4 regions of the Bacillus sp. WC2507 genome follow, and region 3 is predicted to be linked to each of the others. Evidence: riboswitches for the same ligand, from Rfam matches in the RefSeq annotation. Region 3 holds a riboswitch; each other region holds the start of a gene.
The links. A riboswitch is a leader RNA that binds a small molecule or an ion and turns the genes downstream of it on or off. The one in region 3 is predicted to bind thiamine pyrophosphate.
Positions count from the first base shown of each region.

Region 1: it holds a riboswitch for thiamine pyrophosphate, as region 3 does, so the genes downstream of both, tenA (thiaminase II) here and thiT (energy-coupled thiamine transporter ThiT) in region 3, are expected to answer to the same signal.
Region 2: it holds a riboswitch for thiamine pyrophosphate, as region 3 does, so the genes downstream of both, thiC (phosphomethylpyrimidine synthase ThiC) here and thiT (energy-coupled thiamine transporter ThiT) in region 3, are expected to answer to the same signal.
Region 4: it holds a riboswitch for thiamine pyrophosphate, as region 3 does, so the genes downstream of both, thiM (hydroxyethylthiazole kinase) here and thiT (energy-coupled thiamine transporter ThiT) in region 3, are expected to answer to the same signal.

Region 1 covers NZ_JBQXPN010000001.1:3,107,248-3,114,903, reverse strand. Annotated here, with positions in the region: gene ACUN28_RS16675 (lipoprotein BA_5634 family protein) at 1-165, shown strand, start outside; gene ACUN28_RS16670 (DUF3914 domain-containing protein) at 242-583, opposite strand; gene ACUN28_RS16665 (esterase/lipase family protein) at 858-2,099, shown strand; gene ACUN28_RS16660 (homoserine dehydrogenase) at 2,187-3,227, shown strand; gene pdxR (MocR-like pyridoxine biosynthesis transcription factor PdxR) at 3,393-4,841, shown strand; gene ddlB (D-alanine--D-alanine ligase) at 4,846-5,760, shown strand; TPP riboswitch at 5,833-5,938, shown strand; gene tenA (thiaminase II) at 6,062-6,751, shown strand; partial or broken gene ACUN28_RS16640 (N-acetylmuramoyl-L-alanine amidase C-terminal domain-containing protein) at 6,907-7,041, shown strand; gene ACUN28_RS16635 (DUF3937 family protein) at 7,203-7,466, shown strand; partial or broken gene ACUN28_RS16630 (hypothetical protein) at 7,577-7,656, shown strand, end outside.
Region 2 covers NZ_JBQXPN010000001.1:558,561-566,216, forward strand. Annotated here, with positions in the region: gene ACUN28_RS02955 (LTA synthase family protein) at 1-907, opposite strand, end outside; gene ACUN28_RS02960 (YkvA family protein) at 1,454-1,819, shown strand; gene ACUN28_RS02965 (metal-binding protein) at 1,870-2,361, shown strand; gene ACUN28_RS02970 (DUF4870 domain-containing protein) at 2,490-2,807, opposite strand; gene lldP (L-lactate permease) at 3,103-4,764, shown strand; TPP riboswitch at 4,836-4,951, shown strand; gene thiC (phosphomethylpyrimidine synthase ThiC) at 5,064-6,824, shown strand; gene ACUN28_RS02985 (arsenic transporter) at 7,077-7,656, opposite strand, start outside.
Region 3 covers NZ_JBQXPN010000001.1:922,837-930,492, forward strand. Annotated here, with positions in the region: gene ACUN28_RS04940 (sensor histidine kinase) at 1-264, shown strand, start outside; gene thiT (energy-coupled thiamine transporter ThiT) at 473-1,141, opposite strand; TPP riboswitch at 1,228-1,329, opposite strand; gene ACUN28_RS04950 (FeoA family protein) at 1,524-1,751, shown strand; gene feoB (ferrous iron transport protein B) at 1,748-3,736, shown strand; gene ACUN28_RS04960 (FeoB-associated Cys-rich membrane protein) at 3,753-3,920, shown strand; one part of gene ACUN28_RS04965 (IS3 family transposase) at 3,976-4,877, opposite strand; one part of gene ACUN28_RS04965 (IS3 family transposase) at 4,877-5,333, opposite strand; gene ACUN28_RS04970 (PspA/IM30 family protein) at 5,796-6,461, shown strand; gene ACUN28_RS04975 (DUF350 domain-containing protein) at 6,543-6,947, shown strand; gene ACUN28_RS04980 (DUF4178 domain-containing protein) at 6,969-7,475, shown strand; gene ACUN28_RS04985 (DUF4247 domain-containing protein) at 7,488-7,656, shown strand, end outside.
Region 4 covers NZ_JBQXPN010000001.1:5,205,655-5,213,310, forward strand. Annotated here, with positions in the region: gene ACUN28_RS27355 (anaerobic C4-dicarboxylate transporter family protein) at 143-1,456, shown strand; gene ACUN28_RS27360 (hypothetical protein) at 1,515-2,450, opposite strand; gene thiE (thiamine phosphate synthase) at 2,533-3,192, opposite strand; gene thiM (hydroxyethylthiazole kinase) at 3,209-4,015, opposite strand; TPP riboswitch at 4,088-4,197, opposite strand; gene topB (DNA topoisomerase III) at 4,470-6,659, shown strand; gene ACUN28_RS27380 (YhgE/Pip domain-containing protein) at 6,701-7,656, opposite strand, start outside.

The sequences.
Region 1 (7,656 bases), 2.2 Mb from region 3:
ACGAAAATGCACCTTCTTCATTTGAAACAATCACTAGGTGACGAAAAGCCTAAAATGTCGACAGATAATACATTGATTAATGAAAATGTCAAAGTAAAAAAGCTAATTAAAGGTTTGGAAGAAGAACTATCTTTTCAGTTTGTAACGATCGGGGAAAAACCTTAAAAAAGAGTTCGAGGCTGATAGAAACTTTATCAACCTCGAACTCTTTTTAGTTTATAGGCCATTCATATAACATATATTACATTACTTCATTTAATCGAGTCTCATGCGTTTCTTCAATCGCGTTTGAATGTTGACCTGAATTATTTTGAGCTTCTTTTTCTTTACGGACTTTTTGTAGCATTTCAAGGATGATCCATAAAGGAACACCTTTATCCTTTAACATCTTCCATAAATCTAATTCGTTAAATTTATGCTCAGGTTGTTTCATTTCTTTTTCAGATGAACGAATATCAAATTTGATAGGATCATTTAATTTTTTTACTTCAAGTTTAGTAGAAGGGATAGTATTACGCTCAAGATTAGATGGAGTTATTTTAGTTGGTTGAGATAATGTATGAATATTTAATTCGATTTGCATGACTTTTCCTCCTTCTTAAGTAATGAAATTAGTTTTCTTATGATTTTTAAATCCATTTAACATGAGGAAACTAAATCTAATTATAAATTCAAATAATCAGATTTACAAGTTATATTGTAAAAAGCAAATGTTTACCTGAATTAATATTTATCAACATTTGTGTATGTTTTCTATATATACAATGTATATAAAATACTTTACATTATGTTTAAGTTATAAAATATATATATCTTTTTTACAGAAAAATGTAAACGTTTTATTAGGGGGAGGAAGCATGGGGAAATTATTTTTAAAAATATGTTTATTCGCAATAGGGACTGTGCTTTTATTCGCAGCAAAAACAACTCACGCTGAAGAGAGACAACAAAATAATTATCCTATCATATTAGTGAATGGATTTGCTGGGTGGGGTAGAGAGGAAATGTTAGGGGTTAAATATTGGGGTGGTGTTCATGATATACAAGAAGATTTAAAAAGAAATGGTTATACCGTACATACTGCTGCAGTTGGACCTGTTTCTAGTAACTGGGATCGTGCATGTGAATTATATGCGCAAATAAACGGTGGTACAGTAGACTATGGTGCCGCACATGCTGAGAAACATGGACATAATCGTTTTGGCAGAACTTATAGTGGCTTTGCACCAAATTGGAGTGAAACAAATAAAGTTCATTTAGTTGGGCATAGCATGGGTGGACAAACGATTAGAACATTAGTACAGCTATTAAAAGAAGGCAGTTTTGAAGAAAAAAATTATGTAAACAATCATCCGAACACGAATATATCACCACTATTTGAAGGCGAGAAATCATATGTTCATAGTGTTACAACATTAGCAACTCCGCACAATGGGACAACACTTGCGGATGGTAGTCTTCTACTGCCGTTCGTCAAAGATTTACTCATTACAGCTGCAAGTTTTGGAGGAAACAATAATTTATCGTTATATGATTTTAAATTGGATCAATGGGGTATAAAGAAGAATACTGGAGAGTCTTTTTTCCAATATACTGATCGCATCCTAAATAGTTCACTTTGGAAAAATACAAAGGATATAAGTCAATGGGATTTAAGTACAGATGGTGCAAAGGAGCTCAATAATTGGGTAAAGGCGCAATCAGATGTGTATTACTTATCTTATAGTGGACATGCATCACAAGCGGCGCCTATAACAGGTTTACATTTGCCTCATATAACAATGAATAAAGTGTTAATGGGGAATGCATTTTTCTTAGGGTCCTATGCAAGATATGAAGAAAATCGTCCATTAATTGATACTTCTTGGTGGCAAAATGATGGTGTAGTAAATACAAATTCTATGATTGCACCATCATCTAATGCTACTGTAAATAGTAATGAGCCTTTACAGATTGGAAAATGGAATCATATCGAAACGAAAACAAATTGGGATCATCTCGATATGGTAGGACTTAGTGTTTCAGACACGTTAGGTTTTTCTAGTATTCAAGAGTTTTATAGAACAATTGCAGAAAAGCTATCACGTTTACCAAAATAGGTAATAATAAAGCGCTCTCGATGGAATTCGAGGGCGCTTTATATTATATTGAAAGAGGGATATGGTAGAAAAAAATGGGGGGATATTATGAAAATTAAAGTTGTATTATCAGGATATGGAACAGTAGGAAGAGAGTTTATAAAATTATTAAATGAAAAATATTCATATATATATGAAACATATGGAATAGAGTTAGTTGTAAGTGGCGTATTAGGTAGAAATATTGCAATACATAATGAGGAAGGTTTGTCTATTCATCATTTATTAAAGTATGGTGGCGGTAGCGCTGCAATTGAAGAATATATTGAACATTATCCGGAGCAACGAGCGACAGATAACATAAGTGGTACTGTACTAGTAGAATCAACTATTACAAATCTTAAAGATGGAAATCCAGGGAAACAATATATAAAACAAGCGATTGAGAAACAAATGGATATAGTAGCAATTTCAAAAGGCGCACTCGTTACAAACTGGAGAGAAATAAATGAAGCGGCAAAAATCGCAAATGTACGAATTCGATATAGTGGTGCAACTGCGGCCGCATTACCGACGCTTGATATTGGTCAATTTAGTTTAGCTGGTTGCCATATTGAAAAAATAGAAGGAATATTAAACGGGACTACAAATTATATTCTTTCGAAAATGAATGAGGAGGATATTACGTTTGAAGAAGCACTGAAAGAAGCACAAAGTAAAGGAATTGCTGAAACGAACGCAATATTAGATGTAAGTGGTTCTGATAGTGCGTGTAAATTGATACTTTTGACAAACAGTTTAATGGGAACAGAGAATACACTTGCCGATATACATATAAAAGGAATCGAACAGGTTACAAAACAACAAATTCGAAATGCTAAGGACCAAAATAAATATATTAAATTAATAGCTTCAGCAAATAAGGATAAGGATGGAAAAGTGGCTCTTAATGTGGAACCGCACGAAATACATAAAGAACATCCGCTAGCAAATGTAAATGGGACAGAAAAAGGGATTACGTTTTTTACAGATACGATGGGGCAAGTTACAACAATTGGTGGTGCTTCTAATCCACGTGGAGCCGCAGCAGCAGCTTTAAAAGATATAATTAACTTATATCGTAAAGATTTGTCACGTATTAACGGGTAGTAAAATTATCAATTGGTGAAGGTCAATAATCAATGGTCGGGATGAATCCACTATTGATTAAAGTTTCACTTTATAAAACCGTACCGCCCTTAATAAAAAATACATATGTAGTGGACCTTTTGAGAATGAAATTAATATGCAAAAATAATTGCAGGGGGTAAGGATTTGTTTAAAGATTTTAAAGTTGTCAAAGATCGTCCCGTTTATATTCAATTGAAAGATTATTTAAAAAAGATGATTATGAAAGGGCACTTGCTCGGGGACCAAAAAATACCTTCAACGAGGGAACTAAGTGAATTATTAAGTGTGAGCAGAAATACTGTACTCGCTGCCTATGCAGATTTAGAGCAAGAAGGACTCATTTATGCAGTTAAAGGAAAAGGGAATTTTGTTGCGAAGGTTGATATTTCAAACACTTCGTCTGTTGAAATAGATTGGAAAAATAAACTTAATACAGTTACCTTATTAGCGGATGAATTAGATTTAATGAAACATGGTGTTCGCTGGGAAAAAGGAATGATTGTTTTTAACAGCATCGCTCCAGATGAAAAGCTATTTGATGTGGAAAATTTCAAAAGAGCTTTTCTTACTCGTATGTCCATTGAAGGTGATGTCGTATTAAACTACGGTTACGCAAACGGGTATAGACCGCTAATGAATTATCTACTTCATTATATGGAAATGAAGGGTGTAGATATTTCAAATAAAGATATTTTAATTACAAATGGATTTACAGAAGGATTAGACATTGTACTATCCTCGTTATCGAAGAAGTCAGGGCGGGTTATTTGTGAGAATCCGACTCATCATGCTGCACTAAAGCTTTTCCGTTTACATGGACTTGAAGTGCATGGAATTAATATGAATGAAGATGGCATTGATACGAACGAAGTTGAAAAAAGCTTGCGTGAAAAAGAGTTTGATTTTGCGTATTTAATTCCTTCCTATCATAATCCAACCGGCATTGTTACGAGTTCGGAGAAAAGAACGGAACTGATGAGGTTATTTTCAAAATATAAGATTCCTATTATAGAAGATGGATTTAATGAAGAGCTACGTTATTCAGGATCACATTTAGCACCATTATTAACTTTTGCTGGCGCTGGTAATAATGTGATTTATATTAGTAGCTTTTCAAAGGTACTTTTCCCTGGTTTACGTGTAGGCTGGATCATTGCAGATAAAGAACTGATTCATTATTTAGAAAGTGTAAAAAGAGCAAGAACAATTCACACATCTACTTTAGATCAAGCTGTTCTGTTTCAATATTTACATGAAGGATATTTTGAAAAATATTTAAAAAAGGCAAGATCTGTTTATAAGAAAAAATATGAGTTAGCTGTTAGGGCGTGTAACGAGTACATTCCGTTTCAAAGAATGACCGGTGATGGTGGACTTCATTTATTTATAGAGTTAGAAGAAAAAATTCATGCCCGTACTCTTTTGCAAAAGTGTTATGAGCAGGGGGTTACATTTTCTCCTGGAGATGTTTTTTATTCTAATGGAGAAGGAACGAACACTTTTCGATTAGGATTTTCACGTTTGAAAGAAGAAGAAATTGTTCGGGGAATCAAAATAATCGGTGATACAATAAAAAATGAAATTTGGAGTTGAGGAAATGAGAATTGGCGTTATTATGGGAGGAGTATCCTCTGAAAAACAAGTATCAATTATGACTGGAAATGAAATGATTGCACATTTAGATAAAAGTAAGTATGACATAGTTCCAATTACGTTAAACGAAAAAATGGATTTAATCGAAAAAGCGAAAGACATTGATTTTGCGCTGCTTGCATTACACGGAAAATACGGAGAAGATGGGACTGTTCAAGGAACGCTTGAAAGTTTAGGTATTCCTTATAGCGGGAGCAATATGTTATCTAGCGGTATATGTATGGACAAAAACATTTCGAAAAAGATTTTACGTTATGAAGGAATAGAAACACCAGATTGGATTGAACTTACAAAAATGGAGGATCTAAATCTTGATGAATTAGATAAGTTAGGATTTCCGTTAGTGGTAAAACCAAACTCTGGTGGCTCGAGTGTCGGGGTAAAGATTGTATATGATAAAGACGAATTAATTTCAATGCTGGAAACTGTGTTCGAATGGGATTCTGAAGTAGTAATAGAGAAGTATATAAAAGGTGACGAGATTACATGTTCCATTTTTGATGGAAAACAGTTACCCATCATTTCAATTCGACATGCGGCGGAGTTCTTTGATTACAATGCGAAATATGATGATGCTGGTACTATTGAAGAAGTTATTGAACTTCCAGCTGAATTGAAAGAACGTGTAAACGAAGCGTCACTGGCTTGCTATAAAGCATTAAAATGTAGTGTTTATGCAAGGGTTGATATGATGGTGAAAGACGGTATTCCATATGTAATGGAGGTTAATACATTACCAGGGATGACACAAGCAAGTCTATTACCAAAAAGTGCAGATGCAGCGGGAATTAATTATAGCAAACTATTAGATATGATTATTGAAACTTCATTAAGAGTAAGGGAAGAAGAAGGGTTTTAAGTAGCAGTATCATGAATACTTTTGACAGTAACATGAAGTATGTTATGATGAATACAATACGAAAATTAAATATTTATCCACTAGGGGGGCCTATTATAGGCTGAGATCAAATGGGAATTTGAGACTCTTAGTACCTGATCTGGTTAATGCCAGCGTAGGGAAGTGGGAAAGACATTGCTATTTCATGAATAAATACTGTCAATTTCACTTTCTTTACGCCTGTAAAGAAAGTTTTTTTATTTTACAGATTTAATAATTGTGGGTAAATACTTAAATTTTATACATTATGGGAGGGATTTAAATGAAATTTTCACAATCATTACGTCAAGAAGTAGATTCAATTTGGGAAGCTAGTTTTCATCACCCTTTTGTAAAACAACTTGGTGAAGGAACGTTAGATTTAGCTAGTTTTCGCTATTATGTGCTGCAAGATTCATATTATTTGAGTCATTTTGCTAGAGTACAAACTTTAGGAGCTGCAAAAGCACTGGAATTAGAAACGACAGCTCGTATGGCACATCATGCTCAAAATACATACGAGGCGGAATTATCTTTACATGAGAATTTTGCGAAGAAACTAGGGATAACTCAAGAAGAAAAAGATAGTTTTATCCCTGCTCCAACTGCATACGCTTATACTTCACATATGTATCGTGCTGCGTATGAAGGACATTTAGGCGATATCATTGCAGCAATTTTACCTTGCTATTGGTTGTATTATGAAATTGGTGAGCGTTTAAAAGAGTGTCAGCCAGAAGAACCAATTTATAACGAATGGATTTCTGCTTATGGATCTGATTGGTTCCGTACGCTAGTTGAAGAGCAAATTACAAGATTAGATACTATCGCTGAAAACGTAACAGAGTCTGACCGTAAGCGAATGAAACAGCATTTCATTATTAGCAGTCAATATGAATATTCATTTTGGGAAATGGCTTATACTTTAGAAAAGTGGCCAGTGAATACAGAAGTAAAAGATGTAATCGGATAAAGAATGGAAGTAATGTTATAGATAGGTATGGATAATACCTATCTATATATTTTTTCTTGTCAGATTTGCGTAAAGTCGATAGTGCTGCGGATATAGCAAAATGGCATATCGATAAGTTAGTTAATTTAATTTTCTACGCATTAACTGGATAAACTTCTGCGACTTTTATTTTACAATCAAACTTCGTTACTGCTCCAACTTCAGATGCACAACGTAATGGAATGAAATTCTACCTTGAACGTAAAGATTGGTGGTTTGAAGTTAAACAAGAAAGAAATCGGCTCTGTTAACTGTAACGGAGTTGTTTTTTCTTGCAGGAATTTCTAAATCATTATGGAATGCTGTTAATACAATATGTAAATATGCATATTGTATCTTTTGGAGTTCTTGATGTGTTAAAATTAAATATATAGATGCATAAATGAAAAAGAAGCAAAAGTAGGAATATCCAATGAATTTTGAGAGGTGTTACATGTTTACAAATAAGAAATTAATTCGATTTGGTCTATCGTTGTTTGTATTTTTAGGGATAATTAATTTTACGATTAGTTATTTTCAAACATATCTTGAAACAGCAGCAAATATTAAATGGGTAGTTCCAGAAATTTGGAAAACTATTTTGATAGATGTTCCTCAAGGTATACTTGTTCTTTTAGGCGCAATTGCTTTATATGATTTCACAAAAGAGGTATCACAAAAAGACGCATCAATCTAAGTGCGTCTTTTTTCAATTTTTTTAATTAGCAATTTCATGGAGAGCTTGCTGGAAAAGTAGAATGAAAAGCCCTAATCAGGGCTTTTTTTGTAGGAATTTCTTCACCGTCATTGAATTCCGTAACTAGTAGTTTTTTTGATGATACGACGGACGAGATTTTTTATTCTGCTAGTGTGAAGTATATAAAAGG
Region 2 (7,656 bases), 360 kb from region 3:
ATTCAGCGTCAGATGTTTTTCCTTGACCAGTTTGATGGAAGAAGTTATCAAAGTAATAACTTTCTTTCGTAAATTGGTTTAAGAATGGTGTAACTTCTTGTCCGTTAACTGTTGCACCAATTAAGAATGTTTGTAATGACTCAAGAGAGACAACAATTACGTTTTTCCCTTTTGCAGTACCAAACATATTTGGATCTGGTTTGCTTTGCGTTGTTTTTACGTAGTTCTCTGTTTCTTGTAATTTACTACCGTCAGCAAATGCTTTTTGTGAACTTGATTTTGCTTGTAAGCCAAGATCATACACTTGGTGTACATATAAACCTAAGTTTTTAACAAGCATAACGCGATCGAATGAACGTGTTAATAGTTCAGGACGCTCAGCTTCTGCCAGTCCTAAGTTTGCGAAGAAAATAGCAATTGTTGACACGAAGTATAGGGAACGCATTGGGCGTGCTACACGTTCTGTCGGTGCAAAATTTTTCATCTTCTTCAATAAAATGAAGAATACGATAATATCAGCAAATGCAAGGATAATTTTGTAGTTAAACAATTCTTTTACACTAGAACCTAAACTTCCAAAGTTAGATGTTTGTCCTAGTACTGGTAAAGTAACGAAGTCATTGTAGAATCCGTAGAACATTACGTTACCAACAAGAACGATCGTTAAGACAAAATTAATTCCAAGTGCTATATAGTTACGTTTTTTCCCTTTTGCAAATAATGCAAGACCAACAAGCAGTAATGATGCTGCTAATGGGCTAAGGAATAAAATGAATTCTTGCATGAAAGATTCAAGTTTTAAATCGAAGCTTGTGCGTGTAATAAGGTACGTCTTCAGCCATAAAGCTAAAGCTACGAATACAGTGAAACGCACATTTTGAAATTGTGATTTCAAGGTTTCTTTCATTCATTTCCACCCTTTCTCTATCAGGCTTGGTCGATTTTGGAGCGAAAAATGCTAAAATAAAAAATACATAGTTTTCTTGGCCATAATTAGAGGTTCTATATTCACCCATATACGACTATAACTATGCATACCCTTTTGGTTTCTTGTGCTGCTCATAAGCATAACGTCATTTCTGTATTATACAACAAAATTCATTTCTGAGAAACACTATAACATTTTACATTTTTTGTATGAGATTTGTCACTACCAGAGAAAACTTTAACATTCGTTTATATGTCCGTCAACTAGAAAATATAACAAAGATAGAACAGAATGTTAAGTGAAAGTGAAAATTTCTTTGGTTGAGAAATAAGAAATGACGATGGGTAAGGGGTTATATAGAAACCCATTATATGAAGGGAAGTATGTAAAAATTAACGAACACTTGTTCTTTTTTGGTTTATTTGTTACAATAAAAGTTCATTGATAGATTGTGTGTAATTTTGATGAACTTTTACTGATAACATATTGTAGCTTATTTCTTTTTAAAAATAGGGAGGCTTTCACATGGGGCAAAAATTTTCAGTTGAAGCGTTTTGGAAGAAAGCAAAACATGTTGCAAAGCAAGCAGGACAGTCGGTCATTTATGCAAGTTTATTATTGTTTTACGTTTTGCAAAGACCTGATGTTCCAAAGCGAGTGAAAATTATTGTGATTGGAGCACTTGCTTATTTTATTGCACCAATTGATGCCATCCCAGATTTCATTGCTGGAGTTGGTTATACAGATGATTTAGGGGCGTTGACGGCCGCACTATTACAGGCATCGTTATACGTCAATGAAGAGGTGAAAGATAAGGCACGAGTGAAGTTGGCAGAGTGGTTTGGTTCGGATATAGACACATCATTTATCGATCAGAAATTAGATCAATAGGTGAGAACTGTCATATGGTGACAGGGCGAACGTAAGCGAGGAAGTGCTTTATGCCATCAGGAAGAACGCATACGAAAATAAACTTAATATCCCTTCCGGTTGTTTTGTTTATGCTCTTTTCGTATGGATTAACAAATTTTGATTTTTTATTAACTTTTGCAATTGGCTTTTTAGTAGGTACTTCATTTTTAACGCCGGATTTAGATACGTATAGTAATGCGTATAATAAATGGGGATTCCTGCGTATATTTTGGTATCCGTATAAGAAGGTCATGCCGCATCGATCCTTCTTTACACATACAATTATACTTGGTGATGTGATTCGTATTGCATACATGTTAATCGTGTTTTCTCCGTTTTTATTCCTATTAAATGTAATCGTGCTTGACGGGAATTTAATAGAAATTGCGAAGGAACATGAGGTTGAAATTGTAACGTTCATAATGGGAATTGTTGTGGCAAGCACGCTTCACATTATAGCGGATAAAGTGAATACGCGCCGCAAGAAAATGATGAGAAAAAAGAAGAAACGCAGAAGATAAAAAACCGTCCCAAAAGGTATTTTGGGACGGTTTTTTCTTAATTAATAGGTTGATTATTCTTGTTGTATCATCGATAAAATTTCATTTATCATGTCATAGTGTCGTTTTAATCAAACGTTTGTTTAAACTTAAGCTTTCAGTACTTTAATACCTTTTACGATGTTCCAAATGAAGTAGTATAAGCTAATAATTCCGCAAATACATAAGACAATCATTGCTCCAATTCCCAGTGTTACATCTGGCTGGTCAGATCCGATACCCATAATTCCTAAAATAGTTACGCCGATGAATGTAGCGATACTTGGAATAATGTGTGTCCATAGAGCACGTTTTGCATGTGGTTTTGTTTCAGCATCGCCTACAATCCAAACGATAATAGGGAATAAGATAGGGGCAAATAGTACACTAAAGTATGATAAAGCAGCTAATATTTTGTTTCCGTTCATATATATCACCTCATGAATAATGTCTGTTGTTATACTATTATTATGCAATAGTTTTGGCAAGCTTTCTATCGATGAACATTACAGGAACGTGACGATTTTGTAAGATTTTCTGTTAAATAATAAAATTTTCAAAAAAATCTTTTTAAATGGAAATTGTTATGGTACAGTATAAATGAAAGTTATTGAAAACGTTTTCTTAAACGTTTTTTATTTTTAGATTTAAAGGTATGATGACCTGACAGTCTGTTGATGAGGTTATTCTATTTAAAAGGGGATTCTTTAGGGGGAGAGAACAATGAACACATGGACACAAGTTTATGATCCGTTCGGAAACATTTGGATTTCGGCAGCGGTCGCACTTATTCCGATTATCTTTTTTTTCTTAGCTTTAGCAGTTTTCCGCATGAAGGGGTATGTGGCAGGATTTATTACAGTTGTACTTACAATTTTAGTGGCGTTATTCGCTTATAAAATGCCGTTCACGATGGCGATGGCAGCGACCGGATATGGTTTCTTATACGGACTATGGCCAATTGCTTGGATTATCATTATGTCGGTATTTTTATATAAAATTTCTGTGAAAACAGGTCAATTCGATGTGATTCGTGCATCTGTATTATCCATTACGAATGACCATCGTTTACTCGTTATTTTAATCGGGTTTTCATTCGGAGCATTTTTAGAAGGGGCAGCAGGATTTGGTGCACCAGTAGCGATTACGGCAGCACTTCTTGCAGGTCTTGGGTTAAATCCTTTATATGCAGCGGGTCTTTGTTTAATTGCAAATACGGCACCAGTAGCGTTCGGGGCGATGGGAATTCCGATTACAGTGGCTGGACAAGTAACAGGTATTGATCCACATAAAATCGGACAAATGGCTGGACATCAATTACCGTTTCTATCATTATTTGTTCCGTTCTTTATCGTATTTTTAATGGATGGATTGAAAGGGGTAAGACAAACATGGCCTGCGTTATTTGTAGCCGGTAGTTCATTTGCAATTACGCAGTTCATTACAGCGACGTTTTTAGGACCGGAACTCCCGGATATTACGTCAGCACTTGTAAGTTTAGTGAGTTTATCACTATTCTTAAAAGTTTGGCAGCCGAAAGAAATCTATCAATCGGGGCAAGCAAATAGTGAAGTAGCTGCGGCAACAACGGCGACATCTATGCCGAAACTAACAGTAGGAAAAGTCGTAAAAGCATGGTCTCCATTCATTATTTTAACTGTCATGGTAGTTATTTGGAGCCAAAGTTTCTTTAAAGCGTTATTTGCTCCAGGCGGCGCATTGGAAAGCCTTGTGTTTAAGTTTGAAGTTCCAGGCTTGCACAATTTAGTAATGAAAGCAGAACCAATTGTAAATAAACCGACGCCTTACGAGGCAATTTTGAAATTCGATGTATTATCAGCAACGGGAACAGCAATCTTAATTGCTTGTGTCATTTCTATCTTTATTTTAAAAATGAGTGCAAAAGATGCAGTAGCGACTTTTAAAGAAACGCTAAATGAGCTTAAGATGCCAATTCTATCTATTGGATTCGTATTAGGGTTCGCATTTATCGCAAACTATTCTGGTTTATCATCTACATTAGCGTTAGCGCTTGCTGGAACTGGTGGACTATTCCCGTTCTTCTCACCATTCTTGGGGTGGATTGGGGTGTTCTTAACAGGATCTGATACGTCAGCGAATGCACTGTTCTCGAATTTACAAGCGATTACAGCACAGCAAGTCGGTGTATCTGAAGTACTTCTCGTTGCAGCAAATACAACGGGCGGTGTAACAGGAAAAATGATTTCTCCGCAATCGATTGCGATCGCTTGTGCGGCAGTTGGACTTGCTGGGAAAGAATCAGATCTGTTCCGATTTACATTGAAGCATAGTTTATTCTTCGTAATTATTGTTGGTATTATGACGTATGTACAGGCATATTATTTAACGTGGATGATTCCATAAACAACAAAAGAAATAAACTTTTCATTTTTCAGATTATCGTGTATGATGGGAAAGTATTGAAAATTAAATCAGTGATAAACTAGGGGTGCCTAACGTATGCGTAGGCTGAGAGAGAAGCGCGTGAACTTCTTAACCCTTTGGACCTGATCTGGCTCGTACCAGCGTAGGGAAGTTAACGGCTTTACATAATGATGCCTTTATGAGCCAGGTCCTTATTTTTTTATGGACCTGGCTCTTTTTATTTTGGCATACGCTGGCCATATCTCGTCCTTGTCACGTACAGGGGGGCAACAAAGGTTATGAAACAGTCTGTTTCAGCTGAGCAAATTGAATTGAAATCGAGTTTACCAGGAAGTAAGAAAGTGTATGTGGATGGACCACGTGCAGGTATGAAAGTGCCGATGCGCGAGATTGAACAAAGTGAAACGAACGGCATTCCGAATCCGCCAATTCGTGTATATGATACGAGCGGTCCTTATACAGATCCTGCGTATAAAGTGGAGCTAGAAAAAGGAATTCCAACGCCGCGCCACTCTTGGATCCTAGAGCGCGGAGATGTAGAAGCGTACGAAGGGCGCGAAGTGAAACCAGAGGATGACGGTGTGAAGGTGGCTTCGAAACATACACCTGTTTTTCCGCAAATGGATCGCAAACCGCTTAGAGCGAAGCAAGGTGCAAATGTTACGCAAATGCATTATGCGCGTAATGGCATCATTACGTCTGAGATGGAATATGTTGCGATTCGTGAAGGAGTAGAGCCTGAGTTTGTTCGCAAGGAAATTGCGGAAGGCCGTGCGATTTTGCCAGCGAATATTAACCATCCGGAAGCAGAACCGATGATTATCGGACGTAACTTCCACGTGAAGGTCAATGCAAATATCGGAAACTCTGCTGTATCGTCTTCTATTGCAGAAGAAGTGGAGAAGATGACTTGGGCAACTCGCTGGGGTGCAGATACGATTATGGATTTATCTACAGGTAAAAATATTCATACGACACGTGAGTGGATTATTCGTAACGCGCCTGTACCAGTTGGGACTGTACCGATCTATCAAGCGCTGGAAAAAGTAAACGGAATTGCAGAAGATTTAACGTGGGAAGTGTATCGTGATACGTTAATTGAGCAAGCGGAGCAAGGCGTTGATTACTTTACAATTCACGCTGGCGTATTACTTCGTTACATTCCGATTACTGCAAAGCGTACGACAGGTATCGTTTCACGCGGTGGTTCAATTATGGCACAGTGGTGTTTATTCCATCATAAAGAAAACTTCTTATACACTCATTTTGAAGAGATATGTGAAATTATGAAGCAGTATGACGTTTCGTTCTCTCTTGGAGATGGATTACGTCCAGGTTCGATTGCAGATGCAAATGACGAAGCACAATTCTCTGAGCTTGAAACACTTGGTGAATTAACGAAAATTGCTTGGAAACATGATGTGCAAGTGATGATTGAAGGACCTGGGCATGTACCGATGCATTTAATTAAAGAGAATATGGAGAAAGAGCTTGATATTTGTCAGGGCGCGCCGTTCTATACACTGGGACCGTTAACGACAGATATTGCACCAGGTTATGACCATATTACATCAGCGATTGGAGCTGCGATGATTGGCTGGTTTGGAACGGCGATGCTTTGTTATGTGACGCCGAAAGAACATTTAGGTTTACCCAATAAAGATGATGTTCGTACGGGGGTTATTACGTACAAAATCGCTGCGCATGCAGCTGATCTTGCGAAAGGGCACAAAACGGCTCATCAGCGTGATGATGCACTTTCAAAAGCTCGCTTTGAATTCCGTTGGCGCGATCAATTTAATTTATCTTTAGATCCTGAACGTGCGATGGAATATCACGATGAAACATTACCAGCAGAAGGCGCGAAAACGGCTCATTTCTGTTCCATGTGTGGACCGAAGTTTTGTAGTATGAGAATTTCACATGACATTCGTGACTATGCGAAAGAAAATGATTTAGAAACGACAGAAGCAATTGAAAAAGGGATGAAAGAGAAAGCGAAAGAATTTAAAGACACTGGTAGTCATTTATACCAATAACACGTTACACCTCTTTACTTGATTGATCACACTGTAGTACCTAATTTAAATATAGAAGAAGCCCCTTTGCTAAGACGGTAGCAAAAGGGGCTTCTGTCGTTTATCCCGCATTAATGGGCAGTAAGACCCCCACCTCAAAATTCAGTGAAAGCACAGAAGTTAGGTGGGGGATCAACTGCCCATAAAAGCCCGATTGGTTCAACTAATAATCAGTGGGGGATGAAGAAAACCCCCACTGATTAAAGTTTCACTTTATAAGGCGAAGAAGAGGTGTACCCAGTAGTATAAGAGGAATAATGTGACGACTGTTGTGAGAGGAATGACGATAAGAGATACACTTAAATAGTCTTTCCATTTTACTTTAATCTTGTTTTGTTTCAGGATATACATCCAAATGAGGGAAGCTAGCGTACCGATTGGTAATAATAGTGAACCGATGTCACTACCAATAATGTTTGCGAGGTAGATAGTTTTTAATGTGACTGGGTCTAGTCCCATTTCTGTTAATGTGATTGTACCAATCATAAGTGCAGGATGGTTATTGAAGACGTTAGAGAGGAGAGAAACGAGTCCGCCCATTGCAAAGCTAGCGTAGAGTAGATGTTGACTTACAACTGGTTCAAGCCAATTTACAAGCGCCGCTGTTAACCCTGCGTTGTGAAGTCCGTAAATAATGACGTACATAGAGAAGGCGAAAATTAAAATGTGCCACGGTGTCTTTTTCAAAATGTCGACAGGATTTGTTCGTAAGTAGTACCATCTCCAGATGAGAAGAACGAGTGAACCGAGTACTGCAACAATTTCAATTGGGATAGATAAGAAGGATGCGACG
Region 3 (7,656 bases):
GATATTATTATTTCTACAATAGATGAAAAAGATCGTATAAAAGTATGTATTGAAAATAAAGGTACTCACATTGAAGAAGAACAATTAGATAAAATTTGGGATCGTTTTTATCGCGTGGATGCAGCTCGCCAGCGTTCGCAAGGTGGAACAGGTCTTGGGCTTGCCATTTCAAAGAATATTTTAGAACTACACGGTGTTGAATATGGAGTAAAGAATACAGAAGATGGTGTATTATTTTATTTCTACTTATTGAAAAAAGCGTAGATGATGCATGCTACGCTTTTTTAATTTATTTTCATATTATCTTTACCTAATCTTTATTTTTAAGCGATATAATCTGATTAGAAAATGAGGTTATGTAAGGAGTCGATGAACCGTGCATAGCAATTGGCTAAGTATAATGGTATTTATTTTCTTTTGTGCATTTATTGTATTTTTAATTGATATTACGATATGAAAAAAAGAGCGCTCATTAAGCGCCCTTTTTGTTTGAGTTTAGTCGATAAGCATTGATACTCTTGAATAAACGTGGTGAAGTGATAAATAAAAAGATAAGTAAAACGGTACATAGAATATAGGAACCAATCATTGTACTACCATTTACGATTAATGAATATAGCACAGCTGATTGACCTTTCGGTGCATATTGTCCCCAAAAAATAATACCGGCAATGAAGTGACAGAAGTAGCGAGCAAAGCTACCAATAAATGTAGCAACAATAATGTAACCAATAACTTTCTTTCCTTCGTTTTGTTTTGAAGAAGGTTTGTCTTTACGGCTACCTAAATTGGATTGGTCTTCGCAATTTTCATTGGATGTTAAAAGTGCTTTTTGAATTGGACGATAGAATAAACCAGCAAATCCAATGAATGCGAAAGCAACGAAGTATTCAATGAGTACTTGAATTGGTGTGACGATAATGGCATCGCCTACGACAATTTGTAATAATCCCCAAATTAAGCCTCCTAAGAAAGCCATTTTGAAGCCCCAGCGGTATGCGATAATAAAAATAGGAATCATAGCGAATGAGATGGAACCGCCTGTTGGAAGTTTGATTGATAATGGTAAAATGTCGATGACCAAGGCGAAGGCTGCAAGAATGGCAGATTCGATCATCGCTTGTAAATTGGTGTTACGCATGTTGTCTCCCCCTAAATCCAAGTTGTACAAAAAAGAATAGGTATCATAGGAGGATACGAAATACGTAAATAAAAAAGAGGTATGTATTTCGGACGTTTGCACAATCCCTGCGTTAGCATTAACTAACAGGTTCGAAGGGTCGGAACGAAGTGTTCCCTCTCAGCGGCATGGCTCCCCCTGTGATAACGAGATTCTTTATTTGCTATTGTTTATTGTAAGCGAAATGGATGAGAATGGCAAATGAATCAAGTATGACAATAATTGAAATATAATTGTATTGAAATGTTAATAAATATGAAGCGAAAAGATATAGTCCAAATGAAATAGAGTATGCTATAATTTTTTTGAAAATAATTATCATTCTCTTCTGAGGGGGAAGGTTATGAGCTTAGTAGATATTAAAATTGGCGAGAAAGTGTTAGTAAAAAGTATTCAGTCTTTAGATCAGTTATTAAAGCGTAGACTAGCTGCTTTCGGTCTTGCGGAAGGAAGCGAACTTCGCTTGAAACAGAAAGCGATGTTTAAAGGTCCTTGTACATTGGAGTGTCGTGGACAGTTAATTAGTATTCGTCATTGTGACGCGAAAATGATAAAGGTGGAATTAGCGTGAATAAGGTAGCTTTGCTAGGGAATCCGAATACAGGGAAGACATCATTATTTAATGCACTTACTGGTTCTTATGAATATGTAGGAAACTGGAGTGGTGTAACAGTAGAAAAAAAGGTTGGTAAATTAAAAGATAAGCAAGGAACATTAATTGATTTACCAGGAGTGTATGATTTGAATCCAGTTTCACGTGACGAAGGTGTCGTTACGAATTTTCTACTAACAGACGAATTTCATCATATGTTAAATATTGTGGATTCCTCGCAGTTTGAACGAAATATGCATTTAACGTTGCAATTACTTGAATTTGGAAAACCGGTTTCAATTGGATTAAATATGGTCGATGTGGCAAAGCAACGAGGCATTGTAATTGATGTAAAACGGTTATCAGAACTATTAGGTGTAACAGTCGTTCCTGTCGTTGCAAGAAGCGGAAAAGGCTGTGAAGAACTGCTTACTACTCTTAAAGAAAATGACAAAAATGAGAAAAAACCATTCATTATTTCATATGGTGTACCAATGGATGAAGGAATTGGAGAGGTAATCGCTCTTTTAGAGACAGTGAATTATAAGCATCCGAGATGGTTAGCCCTTCAATTTTTAAGTAATAACGAAGTAGTAGAAAAAGAAATGAAAGCATTACCAATTTATAAGGAACTTGTAGCCATTCGATCTCGCTTAGAAGGAAAACTCGATTGTACGTTAGAGGAGCACATTTACAAAACTCGTGAAGCGTATATTGAAAAGTTAAAAACAAATGTTATGAAGCATGAGAAAGAAGGAAAAATTCCTTTTTCGGAAAAAATAGATAGGTTAATTACACATAAAATTTTAGGACTTCCAATCTTTTTAGCAGTTATGTTTTTTATTTTTCAGGTTACGTTTACGTGGATTGGTACACCTTTATCTGATATGTTAGATGGATTTTTTGGCGGGCAGCTTACGGATTGGGTAACGGCTGGACTCACAAGTATTGGTGCTTCTGACTTTATTCAAGCACTCGTTACAGAAGGTATTATTGCTGGTGTTGGTGCGGTATTAGTATTCGTTCCACAAATCTTTGCACTATTCTTTTTCATTTCATTATTAGAAGACTCAGGATATATGGCGCGAATTGCAGTTGTTATGGATAGAATTATGGAATTCTTCGGTTTAAACGGAAAAGCATTCATTCCGATGATTATCGGTTTTGGATGTAATGTCCCAGGTATTATGGCAGCGAGAACGATTGAACAAGAAAAAGAAAGATTACTTACAGTGCTTGTAACACCATTTATGTCTTGTTCGGCACGTTTACCTGTATATGCGTTATTTGCGGGAGTATTCTTCCCTCATAGTCAGGCAACTGTTGTGTTCTCCTTATATGTTGCAGGTATTGTTCTAGCGTTATTAGTTACAAAAATTATGTCTCTTACAATTTTAAAAGCGGAGAAGTCTATTTTCGTCATTGAACTACCTCCTTACCGCGTGCCACAAGCGAAAACGTTATGGCTGAGCACATGGGAGAAGGGAAAAGGATTTGTTCGTAAAGCTGGTACATTCATCTTCGGTGGCTCGGTTGTCATTTGGTTATTAAATTATGCAGGTCCATCAGGATTTGGTGTTGATATGGGAGACAGTTTCTTGGCGATGATTGGTGGATTTATCGCACCACTATTTGCACCGCTTGGCTTTGGAACTTGGCAAGCTGGGGCATCCCTTTTAACAGGATTTTTGGCAAAAGAAGTTGTCGTTTCAACAATGGCGATTATTTATGCGGTTAAAGAAGATGTGCTAGGAAATGTAATGGGAGCACATTATACAGCGTTATCAGCGTATGCATTTATGTTCTTTGTTTTATTATATGTTCCGTGCTTAGCGACAGTAGCTGTTATTAGACGTGAAACGGGATCGGTGAAATGGACGATTTTCTCAGTCGTTTATCCACTCGTTGTTGCTTATGTATTAACGTTCATTATATACCAAGTTGGATCCTTACTCGGATTCTAGAAGGAGATGTATTGTGATGATGGTCAATATTATAATTGGAGCTATCATTTTTGGTTATGCAGCATATACGTTAGTTCATTTTGTAAAGAGAAGTAAAAAAGGAAAATGCGCAGCATGTTCTTTAAATAAGTCATGTCAGTCACAAACTTGTAGTCCGGATATGGAGCAAATTGCTCATAAATAACAAAAAAGCTTTGCGAAATTGAAGTGACCCCTAAAAGTTAGGCACGGTTAGTTCATTAGGCAGCTTGATAAAAGTGAGTCCGGTATTGTACCGGACTCATTTTTAATTTTGCCTTTATCCGTTTGGTATTATAATAATCTATATATTTTTCTAATTCTATTTCGAAATGCTCTACACTTTCAAACTCTTTTATGTAGAGAAATTCAGACTTCATGATTCCAAAGAAATTCTCCATTACTGCGTTGTCGTAACAGTTGCCTTTACGAGACATACTTTGTACGATACCTCTTTCTTGTAATGCGTGACGGTACTGTTTCATTTGATAATGCCAACCTTGATCTGAATGCATCAATAGTTGGTGACTTTCAGGTAAACATTCTAATGCTGTCTCTAACATTTCTGAAACAAGTGAGTATGTTGGTCTAGAGCCAATTGTATAAGTAATGATTTCACCATTATACAAGTCCAATACAGGGGATACATAAAGTTTCTCACCGAATAATTTAAATTCCGTAATATCGATTACCCATTTTTCATTTGGCGCATCTGCCGTAAAATTACGCTCTAAAATATGGGGTGCAATTTTACCAACCGTTCCTTTATAAGATTTATATTTTTTCATACGTACAAGGCATTTTAAACCTAACTCTTTCATAATTCGTTGCACCTTTTTATGATTCACTATTTGATTACGGTTGGCTAATTCATCACGAATACGACGATATCCATAACGACCTTCGTGTTCATCATAAATCGCTTTAATTTCTACTTTTAAATCCGCATCTGGATCGATTCTATCCATTTGTTTTACATAAAAGTAATATGTGCTTCGAGGGATACCCGCTAACTTTACTAATTCTTTCACTTGAAACTCATGCCTTAATTCATAGACTACTTGTGCCTTATCTTGTTTGGTGATTTTTCCTTGTTTTGAACTAAGGCATTCAACTTTTTTAAATACGCGTTTTCCATACGTAAGCGCTCTAATTCAGCTTGTAACGCTTCAACTGAACCTTCTGCCGGAATTTTTTTCGTATCCTGTTTTGTGTTTTTATTTTTCATGGATGGACGCCCCTTTTTCTTTGGTTCAAGGGCATCTAAGCCACCTAATTCAAATTGCTTCTTCCATTGATAAACCGTTGTAAAAGAAGGAATCATGAATATAGCCGCTGTATCCATTAACGATATACCCGATTGAGCCATAAAATTTAGTACGTTTAGTTTAAACTCTACGGTGTAATTTGTATAGACCTCGTGTAAACCTTCTTCTCCATGGAGTTCGTATAAGCGCAACCAGTATTGAAATTGCGCCTTTGTAATATGCATCTGTTTTGCATATTCTGCTTGAGAAATTGTTTTTGGATTAAATCCTTGAACGAGCTTTAACCTTGAATCCTTCGTAAATTTTGTCATAAAAAAACTGCACCTCCAATTGTTAGACTGTGTCTAACAATTGGGGTGCAGTTCAAATTCGCAAAGCTTTTTTTGTTTCACTTTATAGTAAATACAACTTTTATATTAGACTTTACAGTATGAGAAGCTTGTTTGTTGCTTCTGGTATTAGTGTATAAAAAATATTGAAACGTAACTATCGAGTTAGCCTACAGTAACATTACAATAATGTAATTTAGTGAAAGTGTATAAAAATAAGTCAATTCTGAAGAGGATTAATGAGAATATATTAGGAATACAATGTTTTATCTGGAATGTCATATTATATTGGCTGTATTTTGGAAATAACATGTAAGGACATATTAGTTTTGTTATAATAAACACATAGGTTGTAAAAATGAATATTCTTTACTGTAAAGGGAGATTTTTCAGTTTTCCAAGTAGTGAATTTGAAATACGAGGTAAGTCATAGGAGGAATTAGAATGTCTGTATTTAAACGATTAAGAGATTTAACAATGTCAAATGTATATTCACTAATTGAAAAAGCGGAAGATCCAGTTAAGATGACGGATCAATATTTACGCGATATGCAAGCGGATGTACAAGAAGCTGAGAAAAGTGTAGCAGCTCAAATCGCGCTTGAGAAGAAATTCAAAATATTATTTGAAGAGCAAGAAGCACTTGTGAAAAAACGTGAAGAGCAAGCTCATATGGCTGTTCAAGCAAGCAATCTTGACCTTGCGCGTCGTGCTCTTGAAGAAAAACAAAACGCAGAACAAAAGATGAATGAGTATAAAGCAAGCTATGAGCAAAACAAAGCTGCTGCTGATAACCTTCGCCTGAAGCTAGAAGAAATGCGTAAGCAATTAACAGAGCTGAAAAATAAACGTGAAACACTTGTAGCACGTGTAAATGCGGCGAAAGCACAAAAGAATATTAATCAGGCGATGTCTGGATTTGATTCAAATTCAGCAAAAGCTGGTTTAAGCCGTATGGAAGAGAAAGCTCTTCAATTAGAGGCTGAAGCAGAAGCAAGCGGTGAAGTGTACAAAAAAGAAAAATCATTAGATGACGAATTCGCAAGCTTAAACAAAAATTCTGCTGTTGACGATGAATTAGCTCGTATTATGAAGCAGTATGAGAAATAATATAGAATAGAGACAAATGAACCGACATGTCTAAATAAATTCATGTCGGTTTTCTATTATCATTTAAGAGGAGGTTTTGCAATGACATGGACAAATGTGTTAGCCATGCTTGTATGGACTGGAGCAAGTGCAGTACTTTTATTTGCAATTATGTGGATTGATTCAATTTTTACTAAATACAATGATTTAAAAGAAATAAAGAATGGAAATACAGCTGTAACAACGCGTTTCGTTATGAAATTATTCGCGCAAGGGTACATTTTATCTCAATCTATAACGAAAGCAAATGACTTATGGCAAGCGCTACTTGCATCAGCAGTTTCTTTCGTTATTTTATTAGTGGTAGAAATGTTTATCGAATTTGTGTTAAAGAAAATGTCTGGCTTAGATTTAGAAGAAGGTACGAAAGAAGGCAGTGTCGCCCATGCGATGTTGGCTGGATCATTACATATCGTTGGTGCACTTATTTTAGGTGCTTGTTTATAAAGAGAGAAGGAGGGGTAGATCGTGAGTTTATTTAAACGAATTAAAAATATAATGAAGAGCCCAGAGCCGCCGAAACCAGAGAAAAGTTTGTTAACGTTAGCTCCTGGCGATATGATTGAAGTTTCATTAGTCATGTATGAATTAACTGGGAAAACGAGTATGCATTCTCGTAAAGAAATTGTTTTAACGCTGCAAGACGGGAAAGATATTCGTTATTTAAAAATTGAAGACCGTGAAAATACGTATTACAAATTATATACACCAATTGATGGTCGTTTAGATTCTATTGATGAAGTTCCGACGACAATTGAAATGGATGATACAGAGTACCATATGGAAGAGCAATATAACGGACGTGTTGTTGTGATGGGGAAAACACCATTCTCTGCTTCAGAAGAACAGTACGTATGGGAATTCCAATCAGATAACCGAAAATTATTGCGTATTGAATGGCAAAATGGTCGCACAATGATGTATGAGGGAGAAGCAATTATTCCTGCTGATGTACAAATTATAAGAGCAACGTAAGGGGGCGTAATCATGTCAAACCGATTGTTTACCATGATTAAATCGTTCGTAATCCCTATACTTGCTATCGTTATATTACTTGTTGTTGCTGGATATGCCCTATCAGGTTGTCAAGGCGGGCAGACAAAGTCGATTCAAGACCGTTATCCACTTGAATCTGTCGCAAAGGAAGGTAAACAAG
Region 4 (7,656 bases), 4.3 Mb from region 3:
ACTACGTGAATGTTACATTTCTTGTGTTATATAATAAAAAATGTATATAACACAAGGATTGTTTTGAGTATTTATTTTAATTTTCATTTAAATTAAATTATTCGAATATATCTTAACTAATGAATTTCGGAGGTAGTTTATCATGTTTTGGCTACAATTTCTTACGTTACTACTCTGCATTTTTATTGGCGCACGCCTAGGCGGAGTTGGTCTAGGAGTAATGGGTGGCGTTGGTATGGCAATACTTGTTTTCGTCTTCCACTTACAACCTACAGCTCCGCCTATTGATGTAATGCTTATGATTTTAGCAGTAATTACAGCTGCCGGTGCACTGCAAGCCGCTGGAGGAATGGACTACCTTGTTCATCTGGCTGAGAAAGCATTACGAAAAAATCCAAAGCGCATTACATTCTTTGCTCCAATTGTTACTTATTTATTTACACTCTGCGCAGGAACTGGTCACGTTGCTTATTCTGTACTTCCTGTTATCGCAGAAGTCTCTCGCGAATCTGGTATTAGACCGGAACGACCAATGTCAATTGCCGTAATCGCTTCCCAACAATCAATTACAGCTAGTCCTATATCAGCTGCAACAGTTGCACTTTTAGCAATGCTAGCTGACTATAAAATCACTTTATTAGATATTTTAAAAGTAAGTATCCCTTCTACTTTCATCGCTTGTATGGTAGCTGCATTTGTTGCTAGCAAAATGGGGAAAGAATTAAATGAAGACCCTGAATACTTAAAACGATTAAAAGAAGGAATGATTCCTAAGATTGAAGAGAAAAAAGAATTTGTTGGTGTAAAAGGAGCTAAATTATCAGTTATCCTTTTCCTAGTAGGAACTTTTCTTGTCGTACTTCTCGGTTCATTTGAAGCACTTCGTCCAGGATGGATAGTTGATGGGAAGTTAGCCCGTCTTTCCATGCCAAACACAATTGAAATGGTTATGTTAACGATCGCAGCTCTTATTATTATTTTCTGTAAACCAAATGTAGAAAGCATCGTGTCTGGTAACGTCTTTAAAGCGGGGGCAACAGCAGTTGTTGCTATTTTCGGGATCGCTTGGATGGGAGATACTTTCTTTAACGGAAACTTAAATATGATTCAAGGATCAATTCAGCACCTAGTAACAAGTGCACCATGGCTATTTGCCATCGCATTATTCATTCTATCTATTTTACTATATAGTCAAGCAGCAACAGTACGCGCTTTAATGCCTCTTGGATTATCACTCGGTATTCCACCAGCACTACTAATCGCGATGTTCCCTGCAGTAAATGGATACTTCTTCATTCCAAACTATGGAACAATCGTTGCTGCCATTAACTTTGATCGCACTGGTACAACTGGCATTGGTAAATATGTTTTAAATCATAGCTTTATGATTCCAGGCCTAATCGCAACATTCACTTCTATCGGAATTGGAATGCTCTTAATTTCAATTATGTTTTAAAGAAAAAGCACAAACCCAAAGTTTTAAAGGGTTTGTGCTTTTTTAATCAAACGTTTGTTTAAATATTTTTAACTGTCCATTCTGCCATTATGTTCTTTAATATTTGTGTGAAGTCCGCTGGGAAAAGATGACCCAAACCTTCTCTCACAATTAATTTACAGTTCACATTATATTTCTCGAACATCGACATTAATTGAAGCGTGTTTTCGTAAAACGGATCTTTATCTCCCGTAACAATATATCCTTCTACATTCGTTATATCATTTGATACGACTATACTTTCAATTGCCTCAACATCTCGAATAGCGGGTATAGCTGCAATAAATTTTTGAGTCTCTAACATATTCTTTAACGCTAACTCTATCGCTATATTCCCCCCTTGAGAAGCTCCCGCAAGGATGGTGTCTTCCAAGTCATATTTACCCATAAAATCATTAAAACTTTTCATAATATCTTTTATAGCTATATCATGATTATCCCAGCTATAAGAATTCATTCCATGTACTTGTGAGGATTGAGAAAAACCTAACATATACTCACGTAATATTTCTTCTCCATACCAATACGGTGCAAAATCATTTATGTTTGATCCTCTCCAATGTAAAGAAAATAGTCCTGTCTTCGCCTCTTCATTTCCATAAGTAAATAATTTCGGGTCGGCTGTTAGCTGCTGTTTCTTAAAGATTTCTTCACACTTTTTCACTATCATTTTAAAAGCTTCATTCTCTCGTAATTCCTTTAAATCTTCATCCTGCATAAGTGTATGTGGATTCCACCAAATTCCCTTTTCTAAAGCTTCATTTAAACTAACAATTGCTTCTTCATACTTCCCTTCTATCGAAAGTACACACGCTTCCCAAAAGCTAGTTTTATCCATCCTTTCAGGGAACTCTCTTTTCGCTTTATCTATGTATCTATAAATAACATCAAAGTCTCCTTGTTCGAATAAACGAAATAATTCATTTTGCAACTCTACAAACTGTTTACGTTTCAAACAATCATCTCCCTTTTTCTAAATATCAATATCAGAAAAAAATAAAAAGCTATGTAGCCTTTTAATACTACATAGCCTTCTTCTACAAACTGTTACTTACTTCCTCTACTAGCTTCTTCGTACTTTCATACGCAGATTCTGCTAAACTAATCGCGGAAATAACGGAAACACCGTCCGCACCTGCTTCTATAACTGAAGCTGTATTTTCAATTGTAATACCACCAATTCCGACGATCGGTATTGTAATTCCTTGCTCTCTAAAATGAGCTAAACATTTCGTTCCTTGCACAGCTTTCGTATCTTTTTTCGTACTCGTTGGGAAAATAGGGCCAACACCTAAATAATCAGCTCCGTTTTCAATTGCCCAACGTGCTTCTTCAATTGTATGTGTAGATACACCAACAATTTTATCCCCCATTTTTTCACGAACAGAAGTAATTCCTTCATCATCTTGTCCAACATGCACGCCATCTGCATCTAACTCGAGAGCTAGTTCCACATCATCATTTACGATGAATGGTACACCGTACTCCTTACAAATTGCTTGTAGTTCTTTTGCGAAACAAATGCGTTTCTCTCCCGTTAAAGCGCCTTCCCCCTTTTCACGAAATTGAAAAATTGTTATACCGCCTTCAAGTGCATCTCTCAATACTCGTAGTGGCTCCTTCGTACAATTGTTACTTCCCATAATAAAATATACTGATAATAACCTAGACATTTCAGCCTTTGTAATCCGCGACATCTAGTTCCCCTCCTTACTATATAATCTCAATCTTCCCATACTTCTCAATATCACCTGAAGTGGTATTCGCTAACTGATTTAAAAATTCAATTTGGAAACTACCCGGTCCCTTTTCCACTGTCTTGGCAGCTGCTAGTTCCGCAGCTACACCATAAAATGTTAATGCGGCTACCGCTGCCTTTACATAATCCTTTTCTATCGCTACAAATGCTCCTATTACAGAAGTTAGTAAACAACCAGTACCTGTAACTTTCGTTAAAATAGGGTGACCATTTTGAATAAGAATAGTTCGCTCTCCATCTGTAACAACATCTTCTTTTCCAGTAATTACCGCAACTGTATTCAATTCGTCTGCTGCCTGCTTTGCAATACTTACGACATTACCATTTCCAGCACCAGCGTCTACTCCTTTAATTTCCCATCTCTCATTAATAACATTCGCTATTTCAGCTGCATTTCCGCGAATAATCGCTAACTCGATTTCAGCTGGAATATGTCTCGCAACTTCTGTTCGATACGATGTTGCTCCTGCACCAACTGGATCAAACAGTACTGGTACATTGTTCACATTTGCTGATTTACCTGCAAGTAACATTGCTTCTACTTCTTCAGGGCGAAGTGTCCCCATATTTAATACTAACGCTCCAGCAATGCTAGCCATTTCTGCTACTTCTTCTTTTGCATACGCCATTACAGGCGATGCCCCTAACGCTAACAAACCGTTAGCTGTAAAATTTGTTACAACGACATTTGTAATATTATGAACGAGCGGATTAGATTCTCTCACCAAATCCACTACTTTACTAATTTCTTTTATATTCATCATTCTCATCCCCTAACTATAGTGATGGGAGATACACAAAAAGACACTTTGCGCGTACGCAAAGTGCCTGAACATGTGCTTTTACACTCTCCCTACGCTGGCATTATCCAACAGGTTCAAATGGTCAATGACGGATTAGTCATACTCTCAGTTTGCATCCACAAACTCCCATGTGTTTAGTATTCTTCTACTTCAAAGTCTACTCTTATTCTAGTAAAATAACAAGTTCTTTACTTTTCTATTTAATATAGAAGCAACTAATAAAACAATACGTATAATAAATAAGTATCTATTTCTCATAGTCTCATCATGGTGCATATTATGTTCTGTCGCCATCATTCACTTTCAAACAGATGTTATCCCACTAAAAAACGTTCAAATCTGGAGCGAAACTGAATCTCAAGAAGATGTATGCTATAGTTAACGTATGGAAATTTGAAAGGATGTTTTAAATATGTCAAAAAGCGTTGTAATCGCTGAAAAGCCTTCCGTTGCACGTGATATTGCTCGCGTACTGAAGTGCGATAAAAAAGGAAACGGCTACCTTGAAGGTAGTAAATATATTGTAACTTGGGCTTTAGGTCATCTCGTTACATTAGCAGATCCAGAAAGCTATGATGTGAAATATAAAAAGTGGAATTTAGAAGATTTACCGATGCTACCAGAGCGTTTGAAATTAACGGTGATTAAACAAACAGGGAAACAATTTAATGCTGTAAAAAGTCAGCTTCTTAGAAAAGATGTAACTGAAATTATTGTAGCAACAGATGCTGGACGTGAAGGAGAGTTAGTCGCTCGCTGGATTATTGATAAGGTTCGAGTTAACAAACCAATCAAACGTCTATGGATTTCATCCGTTACTGATAAAGCAATTAAAGATGGCTTCGCTAATTTAAAACCAGGTAAAGCATATGACAATTTATACGCTTCTGCAGTTGCACGTTCAGAAGCTGACTGGTATATCGGTCTTAACGCGACTCGAGCTTTAACGACTCGCTTTAATGCCCAGCTGAATTGCGGCCGTGTTCAAACACCTACTGTCGCTATGATCGCTAATCGTGAAGATGAAATAAAGAACTTCAAAGCTCAAACTTACTACGGCATCGAAGCTCAAACAACGAATCAGTTAAAACTAACTTGGCAAGATGCAAACGGCAATAGTCGCAGTTTTAATAAAGAAAAAATCGATGGTATTGTAAAAGGTTTAGATAAACATAATGCTACTGTTGTAGAAATTGATAAAAAACAGAAGAAGTCATTCTCTCCTGGTCTTTACGATCTAACTGAATTGCAACGTGATGCAAATAAAAAGTTCGGTTATTCTGCGAAAGAAACATTAAACATTATGCAGAAATTGTATGAGCAACATAAAGTGCTAACGTACCCTCGTACAGATTCACGCTATATTTCATCTGATATCGTTGGAACACTCCCAGAACGTCTAAAAGCATGTGGCGTTGGAGAGTACCGTCCTTTAGCACATAAAGTATTACAAAAGCCTATCAAGTCTAATAAGTCATTTGTTGATGATAGTAAAGTAAGTGATCATCACGCAATTATTCCAACAGAAGGATACGTTAACTTCTCGGCCTTCACAGATAAAGAACGTAAAATTTATGATTTAGTTGTAAAACGTTTCTTAGCCGTTTTATTCCCAGCATTCGAATACGAACAACTAACGCTACGCACAAAAGTTGGTAATGAAACGTTCATCGCACGCGGAAAAACTATTCTACATGCCGGCTGGAAGGAAGTATATGAAAATCGCTTTGAAGATGATGATGTAACCGATGACGTAAAAGAGCAACTTCTACCTCACATTGAAAAAGGCGATACATTAACTGTGAAGTTAATTATGCAAACATCAGGTCAAACAAAAGCACCTGCACGTTTTAACGAGGCGACTTTACTTTCAGCAATGGAGAATCCTACAAAATATATGGATACGCAAAATAAACAACTTGCTGATACGTTAAAATCAACTGGTGGATTAGGTACTGTAGCGACACGAGCTGATATTATCGACAAGCTATTCAATTCATTCTTACTTGAAAAACGTGGTAAAGATATTCACATTACTTCAAAAGGTCGTCAGTTACTCGATTTAGTGCCAGAAGAGTTAAAATCACCTACGCTAACTGGTGATTGGGAACAAAAGCTCGAAGCAATTGCGAAGGGTAAACTGAAAAAAGAAGTATTCATTTCAGAAATGAAGAACTATACGAAAGAAATTGTTTCTGAAATTAAATCGAGTGATAAAAAATATAAACATGACAACATTTCAACGAAGTCTTGTCCAGACTGTGGTAAACCAATGCTGGAGGTAAACGGCAAAAAAGGAAAAATGCTCGTTTGCCAAGACCGTGAATGTGGTCATCGTAAAAATGTATCTCGTACAACAAACGCTCGTTGCCCACAATGTAAGAAGAAGTTAGAATTACGTGGTGAAGGCGCTGGCCAAATTTTCGCATGTAAATGTGGCTATCGCGAGAAATTATCGACATTCCAGGAGAGACGTAAAAAAGAATCTGGAAGCAAGGCTGATAAGCGCGACGTTCAAAAATATATGAAACAACAGAATAAAGAAGAAGAACCATTAAACAACCCGTTCGCAGAAGCATTAAAGAAATTAAAATTTGATTAAACAAAAAGGTTCCTACCTCTATCGGTAGGAACCTTTTTTTATTAATGAATAATTTTACTTCCTTTTGCGTTCTCAACAAACTTTTCACTCGATTTGTTAATTGGTGTTTTCAATAATAACGCAGCGATAACGATGACTACTACGAACACACTTAATACAAGTAAATCTCTAATAACTATATCCCAAAGCATGCCACCTACTGTTTCACGAATTGCACTAATTGCATATGTGAATGGTAAGAACGGATAAATTGCTTGGAAGAATGGTGGTGTCATTTGAATTGGGAACGTACCACCCGATCCTGCTACTTGAAGCACAAGTAAAATGATTGCCATCGATTTCCCAACGTTTCCGAAAATAGAAACGAGTGAGTACACGATACAAACAAATACTCCGCCAATAAATAAACTAAATAACACAAACCAGAATTTATCGACTACGTACGTACCGAGCAAGAATATATCCCCTATCGATACGATAAATGCCTGCGAAAGACCTATCGTTAAGAATGTTAATAAACGTCCAAAGTATATTTCATGGCTCTTATAATTCGCGCCCTCTTCATGTACTTCTACCGTTAATAACGAAACCATTAATAGTGCGCCTACCCATAATGCAAGCACTGTGTAGAATGGTGACATCGCTGAACCGTAGTTCGGCATTGCAAATAACTTATTCTCTTTTAAATTTACTGGATTCGCGAAGTAATCACTTTGCTTTTCAACATCATTTTTCAATAAGCGTATGATGTCTTTTATATCCTCTTCTGATTCAAAATCACGAATTTTATTTGCTAAGTCTTTAATCTTTTTCTCAGTAGCTGGCATTTCAGCTTTAATATCTGCAATTTTCTTTTGACCATCTACTAAGCCTTTTGATGAGTCTTCAAGTAATTTTTTCACATCTGGAAGCTTCTTATCTGCCTCGCCTAAAATTTGAGATGTATTTTTAGACATCTCTTTTGTACGAGCAATTGCTGCATTGAAATTCGGAGTGA